3 regions of the Thiomonas sp. TH-17 genome follow, and region 3 is predicted to be linked to each of the others. Evidence: predicted binding sites of a transcription regulator. Region 3 holds the regulator's gene; each other region holds the start of a gene.
What was found. The regulator LexA, encoded in region 3, represses DNA repair genes until DNA is damaged. The targets are predictions, from matches to a motif close to ACTGTATNNNNATACAGT.
Positions count from the first base shown of each region.

Region 1: recA (recombinase RecA) is a predicted target of LexA. The motif match lies at 2,678-2,695, and genes of this name have one in related genera.
Region 2: imuA (translesion DNA synthesis-associated protein ImuA) is a predicted target of LexA. The motif match lies at 2,215-2,232, and genes of this name have one in related genera.

Region 1 covers NZ_JBYCKI010000071.1:14,456-18,591, forward strand. Annotated here, with positions in the region: gene sucC (ADP-forming succinate--CoA ligase subunit beta) at 1-413, opposite strand, end outside; gene AC2VLV_RS04745 (DUF2889 domain-containing protein) at 410-1,033, opposite strand; gene recX (recombination regulator RecX) at 1,095-1,559, opposite strand; gene recA (recombinase RecA) at 1,570-2,631, opposite strand; gene AC2VLV_RS04760 (OmpW/AlkL family protein) at 2,773-3,501, opposite strand; gene AC2VLV_RS04765 (SGNH/GDSL hydrolase family protein) at 3,540-4,136, opposite strand, start outside.
Region 2 covers NZ_JBYCKI010000163.1:11,124-15,259, reverse strand. Annotated here, with positions in the region: gene AC2VLV_RS10210 (NAD(P)-dependent oxidoreductase) at 1-754, shown strand, start outside; gene AC2VLV_RS10205 (SOS response-associated peptidase) at 1,476-2,153, opposite strand; gene imuA (translesion DNA synthesis-associated protein ImuA) at 2,275-3,030, shown strand; gene AC2VLV_RS10195 (Y-family DNA polymerase) at 2,987-4,136, shown strand, end outside.
Region 3 covers NZ_JBYCKI010000022.1:8,677-12,812, forward strand. Annotated here, with positions in the region: gene mutL (DNA mismatch repair endonuclease MutL) at 1-1,283, opposite strand, end outside; gene AC2VLV_RS01640 (DedA family protein) at 1,494-2,138, shown strand; gene lexA (transcriptional repressor LexA) at 2,186-2,905, opposite strand; gene AC2VLV_RS01650 (asparaginase) at 3,093-4,052, shown strand; gene AC2VLV_RS01655 (ATP-binding protein) at 4,071-4,136, opposite strand, start outside.

The sequences.
Region 1 (4,136 bases), on a different contig from region 3:
GCGGCCACTTCCTCGATATCCATGCCGCCTTCGCTCGACGCCATGACGGCCACTTTTTGCGTGGCACGGTCGGTGAGCACGGCGACGTAATACTCTTTTTGGATATCGGCGCCATCCTCGATCAGCAGCCGTCGCACCTTCTGCCCCGCAGGCCCGGTTTGATGGGTGACGAGCTGCATGCCCAGGATTTGCAGGGATAGTTGCCGCACCTCATCGATCGAACGCGCCAGCTTGACACCGCCGCCCTTGCCTCGCCCGCCCGCGTGAATCTGCGCCTTCACCACCCAGACCGGGCCGCCCAACTCCTGCGCTGCTGCGACGGCCTCATCGACGGAAAACGCGGGCTTGCCGCGTGGAACCGGCACACCGTGTTCTCTCAATAATTGCTTGGCCTGATATTCATGGATTTTCATGGCGTCTCGTCCTCGACTTGGGGTGTAGGCATTGTGCCTTCGGTGCGTTGTGGCGCAGTCTGTTGCGCCCAACGGGGATAAAACTCGGCCACCGCGGGCCCGTCCAGCCGCAGGGCGTGACAGCGGTTGAGCTGAAAAGGCATACCGGCGGGGCGTTCGGTTTCGGTGACGGGCAAGGCGATTTGGGTCAGACCTGCCAGACCCTGAATCGCGGCGGTGGGCAGTACCTGCGTCAATTCGGTGAGATGGGTGCAGCCCAGCACGCCGCCCAGGCGCTCGCGCACGGCGGCGCGAAATCCGCGCAGCAGATTGAGGCCGATCAGCCGCCGGTAGGCGTCATCGTGATCGCCGCAGGTGTCGTAAGGGCTGAACAGGGTGTGCGAGCGGGCATCGACGATGTTGAGCGCGTCGTCGATGGTGACGATCAGCAGCATGTCGTGCACCGGAATGCCCGCCGGGCGGGTGCGTTCGGACAGGGTGAGATCGCGCGTTTTCACGTCCCGCAATTCGGCCTGCAGATCCCACAATCCATCCTCTCGCGCATAGACCTCGACACTGAGACTGCGGCGGTGAACCAGACGGCGATTGGGCGATGACGGGGCGGCAGGAGTGTCGCGCATGGCTGATCTATTTTTGATGAAGCGCAAGAATCAGTGTAGCAGCCTGCTGCGGCGCAGCAAGTCAGTCGACGTCTTCCGTGCCCTCACCGCGCAAAACCGCGCGGACGACGTCCCCGCTGAAGCCACGCTGAGCCAAAAAACGAGCCTGTTTGGCCCGCTCGGCAGCGTCCTTCGGAAGCGCCTGGAACCTTCGCGCCCAAGCGGCGTGGGCGCGAGTCAGTTCGCTGTCTTTCAAAACCTGACGCAGATTTGCCGTGGCATCGGACGACAGGCCGTGCGCGTCGAGTTCTTGTGCGATGCGCAAATTGCCGTAGCGTTGCTGCCGTCGATGGATCAACGACTGGGCAAAACGCTCACTGCTGAGCAGACCCGCCTGCTCCAGACTGGCTAGCAGCGCCTCGACCTCTTCGGGCTCTTCGCAATAGCGCAGCAGCTTGCGCCGCAGTTCCAACGGGCTGTGCTCCCGTTGCGAGAGATAGCGCACGGCCCGCGCACGCAAAGAAGGCTGGGCGCGAGGCAGGCTCATTGCAACGGACTCAGTCTTGCTCTTCCTCGGACATATCGGCCGTCATCAGCGCATTGGCCTCAGGCACGCCGAGACTGACGCGGACCTTGTTCTCGATCTCGCGGGCGATGTCGGGATTTGACTTGAGAAATTCGCGCGCGTTGTCCTTACCCTGGCCGATTTTCTCGCCGTTGTAGGCATACCAGGAGCCGGACTTCTCCACCAGTTTGGCAACCACCCCCAGATCAACGATTTCGCCTTCGCGCGACACGCCTTCACCATACAGAATGTCGAACTCCGCTTGTTTGAACGGCGGCGCCACCTTGTTCTTCACCACCTTGACGCGGGTTTCCGAACCGATGACCTCTTCGGCCTTCTTGATGGCGCCGATGCGGCGGATGTCCAGACGCACCGAAGAGTAGAACTTGAGCGCGTTGCCGCCGGTCGTCGTTTCGGGATTGCCAAACATCACGCCGATTTTCATGCGGATCTGGTTAATGAAAATGACCAGGCAGTTGGTGCGCTTGATGTTGGCGGTGAGCTTGCGCAGCGCCTGGCTCATCAGCCGGGCCTGCAGACCTGGCAGCGAATCGCCCATCTCACCCTCGATTTCGGCCTTGGGCGTGAGCGCAGCCACCGAGTCGATCACGATCATGTCCACCGAGCCGGAGCGCACCAGCGCGTCGACGATTTCAAGCGCCTGCTCACCCGTGTCGGGCTGGGAAATCAGCAGATCAGGCAGTTGCACCCCGAGTTTGGAGGCGTATTGCACGTCGAGCGCGTGCTCGGCGTCGATGAAGGCGCAGGTGCCGCCGAGCTTCTGCATTTCGGCGATGACCTGGAGTGTGAGCGTGGTCTTGCCCGAGGACTCTGGCCCGTAGATCTCGACCACCCGGCCGCGCGGCAGACCGCCCACGCCCAGCGCAATGTCCAGCCCCAGAGAGCCGGTGGACACCACCTGAATGTCATGCTGCGCCTCGCCATCGGCCATGCGCATGATGGTGCCCTTGCCGAACTGCTTTTCGATTTGCGACAACGCGGCGGCAAGCGCCTTGGCTTTTTCTGGATTCACTGCGGATTTTCCCTGTTCCATGGCACGTTCCTCATGTCTGAATAGCACTGCTGCGCAATGTAGCACAGCTGTATATAAAGACAGATTATTTTCTGCTTACGGCGCCCAAAAAAAAGAGGGCCGAAGCCCCCTCTTTCCACAACTTGCAGCGTGAGCAAAACTCTAAAAACTATAGCCCACGGCCAGGGTGTAGATGATGGGATGGAAGTTGATGTGTGTCTTCGCCTGCGAGGTGATGACCGAAGGATTGACGGGTGAATAAGACGTGGAAGTCAGATCGCTCTGCACGTCTGCCACGGCCACGGTACCCACCACCGACCACTTGGAATTGAAGCGGTAGATCAGACCGACGTGCGCCGCAGCTCCCCAGGAATCTGAGAGGTTGATCTTTGTCGGCCCTTGCGCACCCGTCAGCGGCGGCAAGGCCTTGGTATTGGTGAACTTGGTGTAGTTCAGACCCACGCCGACAAAGGGATCCCACTTGGCGTAGTCGCCGAAGAAGTGATAGTTGATGAATGCCGTCGGGGAGTAGACATCCACATCCGTCACGCCCGCCCCCCGCAGCGCGCCCCAGCCCGATCCCGCGGCATCGGTGCGTACCCGCGGCGGGTAGCCCAGCACCAATTCGAAGCTGAACGGCCCCGGCAGGTCGCGCACGTACACCAGCCCCAGCGTGGTGGCATCGCCCACATCCAGATTGAGATTGGGTGGCGTGTTGTACCCGCTCAGGTTGGCCGATTTGGAATGGTTCTGCAAATAAGCCAGTCCCACGAACACGGTGTTTTGCGGCCCGGTGTCGTCCGCCATGGCTGCAGGGGCCAACACCGCCCCCGCCGCCAAGCCCGCAGCCATCAAAGCACCGCGCAGAACATTGAATCGCGATTGACGCATCATGAGTTCTCCTCAGAAGTTTTATGTGTGCTGCGGGTTTATTGCGAAATCCAGCCGAAACCCTTCATCGCCTGCAGAGTCGTGCTGGCAATGATTTTGTAGCCAGCAGGTGTGGGATGAACGGAATCCGCGAACAGCCAAGTGCCGAGATTGGCCGTGCTTGCACCCGCTGCCGTATAACGCGTGTTCACATTGCAGAGCAGAGAACTCGTAGTGGCCGGGTCGCACCATGGCGTCGTTACATTGGTGAAACCAAACTGCGATGGGTTGGCAATTTCCTGATTGAGCAGGCTGTAGCCATCAAGCACCTTGACAGGTTGCCCTTGCAAATCATTGAGCAGGCGTTGGTTGAATACCTGCACCAGATTCGACAACAGATAGCACGGGGTTGTGGTCACGGTGTTGTCGCACACATAACCTGCTGGCGGAGCTTGCGGAGGCGTCATGCCGGTGTAGGGCAAACCGCGGCCAAACGGCGTCTGCGATGAATCCGGCAAGGTGTAGACCATCACGTACTTCGCTCCCTTGCTGGTGATCAGATTGACTTGGGCGGCCAGTTCGTCTGCCGCTTGCGCCACGGTCGCCTGCGCGACAGCAACCGCCTGCGAGGTTGCATCGTGCTGCGCAGTGGCCTG
Region 2 (4,136 bases), on a different contig from region 3:
TGCGAAAGTCGCACCCACGCCCGCCGATGCCGTGAGCCCCGGCGGGATTGCAGTCACCATGGTGGCCAACGATGCCGCTCTGCAGAAGGTTACGGTAGGGCCTGGCGGATTTGCCGACAAGCTCGGCCAAGGTGGCCTCCACATTTCGATGAGCACGGTGTCTCCGGAGACATCCCGCGCCCTGGCGGCGGAGCACGCTAAGCGGGGCAGCCTGTTCCTCAGCGCCCCGGTCTTCGGGCGTCCGGAAGCGGCGGCGGCCAAGAAGCTGTGGATAGTGCAATCGGGTTCGGCGCAAGCGAAGGTGCGGGCCAAGCCGGTGCTGGACGCACTCGGGCAAGGCATCCATGACTTCGGGGAGGACCCGGGGGCGGCAAATGTGGTCAAGCTCAGCGGCAATTTTCTGATTCTCTCCGCCGTCGAAGCGATGGCGGAAGCGCTGGCCTTGGTCGAGAAGAACGGTATCGACCGCAGCGCCCTGGCCAGTTTTTTGGGACAGACCATTTTTGCCTGCCCGATTTATCAAAACTACTCTCAAATCCTGGCCAAGCGGGCGTATGAGCCCGCTGGGTTCAAGCTGGAGCTGGGCATGAAGGACGTGCGCCTGGTGCGCGACGTGGCTGAGCAGGCAACTCTGCCCATGCCGCTGGCGGATTTGTTGCACGAACGCCTGCTCACCAGTCTGGCTAAAGGCCGTCAGGCACTCGACTGGACCGGCATCGAACTGGTCAGCGCCGAGGCTGGCGGGCTGCGCTGAGCCGCGCCGGCAATTCGTTCCCCCTGTTGAGTCGTGACGACCTGACGAGCAGTCCGCTCCTCACGACCGTAAACACGCCCGAAACGGGGACTTCTCGGTCGACGACACAAAAAACCCGGCCGGAGCCGGGTTTTCAACAGCCTGTTCGGCTGGGAGTCGGTGACACTTTCGCGTCATCCGTTTGCGAGATTCACTCAATGAGCTATCGCTTCTTTTGAAACAGCCTGTTCGGCTGGGAAGTGGGGTAGCACTTTCGCGCCATCCCTTGTGCAAATTGCATCTAAAGCAACTGCTGTTTCTTGAAACAGCCTGTTCGGCTGATGAAAACGATGATAATTTCTCAACTACTGTCCACCTTACAGTACCGCAGAGATTGCTGAGCCAGAACATCAATCAACGCGATAAGCAAATTATATAGCAACCACTGTTTGATTTTCAACTGTTCGAGCCTAATATTCTAATCGTTGTTGCGCGTCCGCCACATATTGATAGGCTGATTCTAAAAACAGGCCAAGAAATATTCAAAAAACTCGTTATTTATTCGAAATAACGGAAATTCACTCGCAACGACCCATCGAAATATCACGCCCATACGGCCTTTAAACGGTCTTTGTGTGTTGAATAGCGTTGCAATATCTGCGTCTACCGGAGGAACGGCCTGCGCTGAGGCGCGCTGACTCTCCCCGGTTCACCGGGGAGGCACCGACTGGTCGGCATCCGCTCATACTGCATCAATCAAGGTCGGCATATCGTTTCGAACATTACCGACCGCCTTGCCAACCGGATACGCGCACAAATTTCCACCGCCCAACGGCCGCATCAGCGCCTGCAGGTCGGCCGGCTTCGCTGTCGGGTCCAACCATGGGGCAACATCTTCCTCCTGGAGCACGACCGGCATCCGGTCATGCAACGGCCGCATCAGGTCGTTCGCCTCTGTCGTCAAGATGGTGAAGGTCTGAACGGAGTCCTGGGTGCCCGGGGGCGTCCAGTGTTCCCACAGGCCCGCCATGGCGAGGAGTTGCCCGTCCTTGCGGTGGATGTAGAAGGGCTGCTTTCCCGAGGCCAGGTGCTGCCATTCATAGAACCCGTCCGCCGGCACGATGCATCGATGGGACCGGAACGCGGCGCGAAACGCAGGCTTCGTCGCCGCGCTCTCGCTGCGCGCATTGATGAGTTTCATTCCGATGCTCAGGTCCTCGGCCCACGACGGAATCAAACCCCATCGCAGCAAGTCCAGGTGGCGCTGGCCCTCGATGACCCGCACGACGGGCGCGACCTGACTGGGTGCAATGTTGTACCGGGGACGCCATTCCTCGCTGTGCGCAGCATCCGGCCCCTCGATGCCAAACTGCTCGCGCAAGTGCTGCGGGGTGCTTTTGAGGACGTATCTGCCGCACATGGTCGCTCCCGGCGTGGTGGTCTAAAGCCCGAGCGTCGCCCATTCCCCGAAAAATTAAAAGACTGTTCTTTTATACAGTTTTTGTGTAGGCTTGCCCTCCCGTCTCGAAGGACAGCCTGCCATGCCAACATCTGCCGTTCTGCTTGCCGACCTCCCGTCGTCCGTTGCCGCGGCCGTCTGGCGGGGCGATGACATCGCCGCCCCTGCGGGCCCTGTCGTGGCCAGTGGCTGGTCTGCGCTGGATGCCGAGTTGCCGGGAGGTGGCTGGCCCTGCGGCAGTCTCACCGAGGTACTGAGCCCGCAACCCTCCCTGCTGGAATGGCGCCTGCTCGGTACGGCACTCGGCACGGTGGCTGCGGCCGGCGGCTGCGTCGTGGTGGTTGGGCCGCCCAAGCCACCCTACCTGCCCGGCCTGCAATCTCTTGGCCTCAGTGAACGGCAGCTCATCTGGGTGCAGGCCGAGGCTCCGGCGCAGCGGCTGTGGGTCACCGAGCAGTTGGTCCAGGCCGACATCGCCGGGGCGGTCCTCGCCTGGTTACCCCAAGTGCGACCGGAACAACTGCGCCGACTGCAGAGCCGTCTGCAGGGTGGCCGTGCCCTGTGCATCGCCCTGCGCCCCGAGGGCGTGCGCAGTGAATCCTCCCCCGCCGCGCTGCGCGTGCTCGCCCAGTCTGGACCGGACTGGTCCCTGCGCGTGCAGGTGCTCAAGCGTCGGGGTCCAGCGCATGACACCACACTGGTGTTGCCCGCCGTGCCGGTCTCGCTCGCGCCCATTCTGACCCGGCGCTCCCGTGTGCCGAGTCGTTTTGTCTCACTTCCAACCGGAGCCCGCCATGCTGTGGTGCGCGCTGCGACTGCCGAGTCCGTCCAGCTCTGAGCTGCCTGAGCCCCCTGCCGCCGCGCAGCGCGGTCTGGCCCTCTGGGCGCTGCAGTTCACGCCCCGGGTCGCCCTGTGCGACGAGGCCGTGCTGATGGAGGTTGCGGCCAGCCTGCGGCTCTTTGGTGGAGCCATCACGCTGGCCGCGCGGGTGCAGGCCGATGCGCCCACGCTAGGCGTTTCCTCTCTGGCCTGGGCGCCGACAGCGCTGGGGGCTCTTGCTCTGGCTCGCGCCGACATCGGCGGTGTTGATGCAGTTCCCCTGGATGAGCGCCTCGACCCGCTTCCTGTTGCCGCGCTGACCGCAGCCATGCCGCATGAGACCACCCTGGCGCAACTGGGTTGCCGCACCCTGGGCGACCTGCGCGCCCTGCCCCGCGGCGGCATCACCCGGCGCTTTGGCGCTGCACTCATTGACGCCATGGACCGGGCCTACGGCCTGCGCGCCGAGCAGTTGGCCTGGGTCACCGTTCCCGAAACCTTCACCGCCAAGGTGGAACTGATGGCCCGGGTGGAGACCGCCATGGCGTTGGTCTTTGCCGCCAAGCGCTTGCTGCTGCAGTTGCACGGCTGGCTGGTGGCGCGCAATGCCGGCGTGACCACCTTCACCCTGAGCTGGGTTCACGACACCATGCGGCCGAAGGACGTGGGGGTTGGTGATGCCCTTGTCATCCGCACAGCTGAGCCGATGCGCGATGTGGACCATCTCTCCCACCTCCTCGCCGAGCAATTGGCGCGGGTGCAACTCGCGGCGCCGGTCGAGTGTCTGGAATTGGTCGTGGACGACGTGCGCGACTACGCCCCGCCCAACGCCTCCTTGCTGCCCGATGCCAGCGCCGACCGGGAGTCCCTGACCCTCGCGCTTGAGCGCATTGCGGCGCGCCTGGGACCAGAGCGGGTGTTGCGACCGGCCCTGGTCGAGGACGCCCGCCCGGAATGGGCGCAGCAATGGCGGCCCGCCTCCGAGCCGGTGCGTCCCAAGCCCACGCGGCCGGACGGCATGCCGCAGCCCACATTCCTGCTGCCTGAGCCACTTCGACTAGCGGTGCGCAGCAACCGTCCGCTCTACCAGGGGGAGTTGCAGCTCTTGCTCGGCCCCCACCGGG
Region 3 (4,136 bases):
GCCAGGGCGAAGCCGAGGGGAAAGTCGTCAGGCTGCGCGGCGGCCAGGTCGGTGGCTTGCGCATAGGGGCGCGGTGCGGCGCTGTCGCGCGCCTGCACGGGCGGAGCGTCCGCAGTCGTCAAGGGGGAATAGGCGCGCGCGAGAGCATCCCAGGGGATCGGGCTAGGGCTCGACCTCGCCATGCCGAAGGGAAGCGCGGCCGTCGCGGGCAGGGCGGAGGATGACGGTCTTTCCCACGCGGCGGGCGGTGTGGCGGGATGCGAAGAAGACGCTTCACCGACCACCCGGGCGAGCACCTGCTCGACGGCATGGCGCACGGCCTGATGCACGGCGGAGCTGTCGCGGAACCGGACTTCCGATTTGGCCGGATGCACATTCACATCGACCAGATCAGACGGCAGATCGAGCAGCAGGGCGTACTGCGGCTGCAAGGCGCCGTGCAGCACATCGGCGTAGGCGGCGCGCACGCCGTGGGCCACGGTGCGGTCGCGTACCCAGCGGTTGTTGACAATGATGTGATGGACATCGGCACGGGCGCGCGCCGCGGTGGGCTTGCAGATCAGCCCGCGTACGGCGAGCGGGCCGATCTGGGCGGAGACGAGCAGGGCGTGCGCGCTGAAGGATTCTCCCAGCACGGCGGCGAGGCGGTCGAGCCCGTGCGGCGAAGGGTCGCGCTCGAATTGCAGCTTGAGCTGCCCGTCATGCCAAAGCCGCAGGGCGATCTGGGGATGGGCGATGGCGGCGCGCTTGAACACGTCGGCGCACCAGGCATATTCGGTCTGTGGCGACTTGAGAAACTTGCGGCGCGCCGGCAGGTTGAAAAACAACTGCCGCAAGGTCACGCGGGTGCCCTGCTGCGCCGCTGTGGGTTGCACCGCGGCGACCTGGCCTGCGCTGGCGTGAATGCGCGCGCCATCGGCTCCGGCGCGGCGGCTGATGATCTCGATTTCGGCCACGGCGGCCATGGCCGCGAGCGCTTCGCCGCGAAAACCCAGATGCGCGGCGTGGTGCAATTCGTCGAGATCGGTGATCTTGCTGGTGGCGTGGCGAAGTAGCGCCAGCGGCAGCTCTTCTGCCGGAATGCCGCAACCATCGTCTTCGACCTGCACGCTGCCCAGCCCGCCCTGTTCGAGGCGCACGGTGAGGGCGCTGGCGCCCGAATCGATGGCGTTGTCGAGCAGTTCGCGCAAGGCCGAAGCCGGGCGCTCGATGACTTCGCCGGCGGCAATCTGGCTGATGAGCACGTCCGGCAGCGGACGAATCGGGCGTTGGGGTTGCAGCAAGGCAGGGATACTGTAAGGACGCGAGGCCGCAGCATGGCGGCGGCCGTCCCCTCGTTGAGGGGCCTGGAGGCAGGAGAAACGACAAGTCAGGTCAGTATACTTTTCGGGCTGTCCGCAACCCGGGGTGCTCAGTCCCGGCTCAGTCTTCTGGCGCAGCATCTGCGTCTTCGGCCTTTCAAAGGCTCTCTTCCGGCTTTCAGCCCAAACCGCATGGATCCCCACGCTCTCATCGACCTCATTCTGCACTTCGACGTGCATCTGGCGCAGTTCATCGCGGCGTATGGCCCCTGGGTGTACGGGCTGCTCTTCGGCATCGTGTTCGTCGAAACCGGGCTGGTCATCATGCCGTTTCTGCCTGGCGATTCCATGCTGTTCGTGGTGGGCGCGTTTGCGGCCACCGGGGCGCTCAGCCTGCCGGGCGTGATGGCCGTGCTCTGGCTCGGCGCCGTGCTGGGCGATAGCCTCAATTACCAGATCGGCAAGGCCATCGGCCATAAGGTTTTTTCGTGGCCGGACTCACGCTGGTTCAACCGTCGCGCCTTCGACAAGGCGCATGCCTTTTACGAGAAATATGGCGGCATCACCATCGTGGCCGCGCGGTTCATGCCCTTCATTCGTACCTTCGCCCCGTTTGTGGCGGGCGTGGCCGAGATGTCGTATGGCAAGTTTCTGGCCTACAACATGCTGGGCGCCACGCTCTGGGTGGGGCTGCTGGTCATGGCGGGTTATCTGTTCGGCAATATTCCGTGGATCAAGCACAACTTGGGTGTCATGACCATCGCCATCATCGTGCTGTCGTTGCTTCCCGCGGTGTGGGGCTGGTGGAAATCACGTCGGCAGGTGTCGGCGGTCTGACGGACACGACTACTTGCCGGACTTTCCGGTAGCGCGTGCTGAGAGCTTCATTGCAGCTTGCCGCGCAGCAGTCCGACAGCGAGCCCCTCGATGGCGAAGGACTGACTGGCATCGACGCGGATGGGTGCGAACTCGGGGTTGGCCGGTAGAAGCTCGATGTGATCGGCCTGCAGGCGCAGGCGCTTGACCGTGACCTCATCGCCGATGCGGGCCACCACGATCTGCCCGCTCTGCGCGGTCTGGCTGCTTTTGACGGCCAGCATGTCGCCGTCGAGAATGCCGGCATCGCGCATGCTCATGCCGCGAACCTTGAGCAGATAGTCGGGGCGCACGGAGAAGGCGCCTGGGTCGACGTTGAGCGTCTGCTCGATATGCTCTTGCGCGAGGATGGGATGCCCGGCAGCGACGCGGCCGACCAGCGGCAGGCAGAGCTGTTCGGCGCCGGGCAGCGCGAGTTGCAGCCCATGAGATAGGTCCGCACGCAACCCATTTGCACGCAAGCCCATGGCGCCCGACGTTTTGCCGGACGTTGTCCCCGAGGACGAGGCGCGCTGCGATTCGGTGATGCGAATGCCGCGCGACGCCCCGGGCGTCAGTTCAATGACACCCTTGCGCGCGAGCGCCTGCAAGTGATCTTCTGCCGCATTGGCCGAGCGGAATCCCAGCCGCGCCGCAATTTCGGCCCGGGTGGGCGGGTAGCCCAGTTCGCGCACGGAGGCGGTGATGAGATCGAGAATTTCCTGCTGACGAGGGGTGAGTTTCGAGATGAGACGGCGCATGCGTGGGCTCCGGCAGTTGCACAATAAGTCAGTTTGATGGGCGAGACCGATGGACGAACTCGCCATGCGAGCCATGTCATCGTTTGCGCCATGAAGATACCCTGATCAGATTTCCAGCTTGATGATTTTCACAGCACTGTAAATCAAAACAGTCTTTCTGCAAAGAGATTCACACATGACCGATTCTTTTTCTCGCGCTGCCTTGCCGCAGGTTGTGGTGTTGGGAACGGGGGGCACGATCGCGGGCGCCGCGACGGGCGACCCCAGTCTGCCGGGTTACACCGCCGGGGTTTTGGGGGTCGACGCGCTGCTGCAAAGCGTGCCGGCGCTCGGCCGCCTGGCTCAAATCCACACCGAGCAGGTGGCCAATCTCGACAGCAAGGACATGACCTTCGCGGTCTGGACGCAGTTGGCCGAACGCGTGACCTACTGGCTGGCGCAGCCGCAAATTCAGGCCTGCGTCATCACCCACGGCACCGACACGCTGGAAGAAACCGCCTACTTTCTGCGCCTGGTGCTGGACACCGACAAGCCGGTGATCCTGACCGCTGCCATGCGTCCAGCCACCGCGCTGAACGCCGACGGCCCGCAGAATCTGCTCGACGCCGTGCGGGTGGCCGTGCATCCCGCGGCGCGGGGGCTGGGCGTGGTCTGTGTGCTGCACGGCGTGGTCCACGCCGCCCGCGATGTGACCAAGGCGAATACGCACGCGGTGGAAGCGTTTTCATCCGGAGAGCGCGGCCCGCTGGGTGAGGTTGACGGTGAGACCTTGCGGCTTTGGCGACAACCCGTGCCCGAGGCCGGAGCGCCATTTCCCCTACCTGCTGCGGGCGAGTGGCCGCGGGTGGAGTTGCTCACCAATGCGGCGGGTAGCGATAGTGCGCTGGTGTGCTGCCTGATTTCGAGCACTGCGCTTCAGCCCCGATTGGGCGGGATGGTCGTTGCCGGCACCGGGGGCGGCACGGTGCACCGCGAACTCGAAGCCGCGCTGCGCTGGGCCGAACAACAGGGCGTGCGGGTTCGAGTGGCGTCGCGCGTCGGCCCGGTACGCGGCGGCGCCGATGACGGCCTCAATGCGGTGAAGCTGCGGGTGCGGCTGCTGTTGGAACTAGCCGCCCAAAGCCCCGCTTCATGAACAATCTGCCTTGAAGTCTCAGGCGGAATGGGCGCTGGCTTGGGGCAACCAGATCTGCACCTGCAAACCGCTGGGCTCGGCATT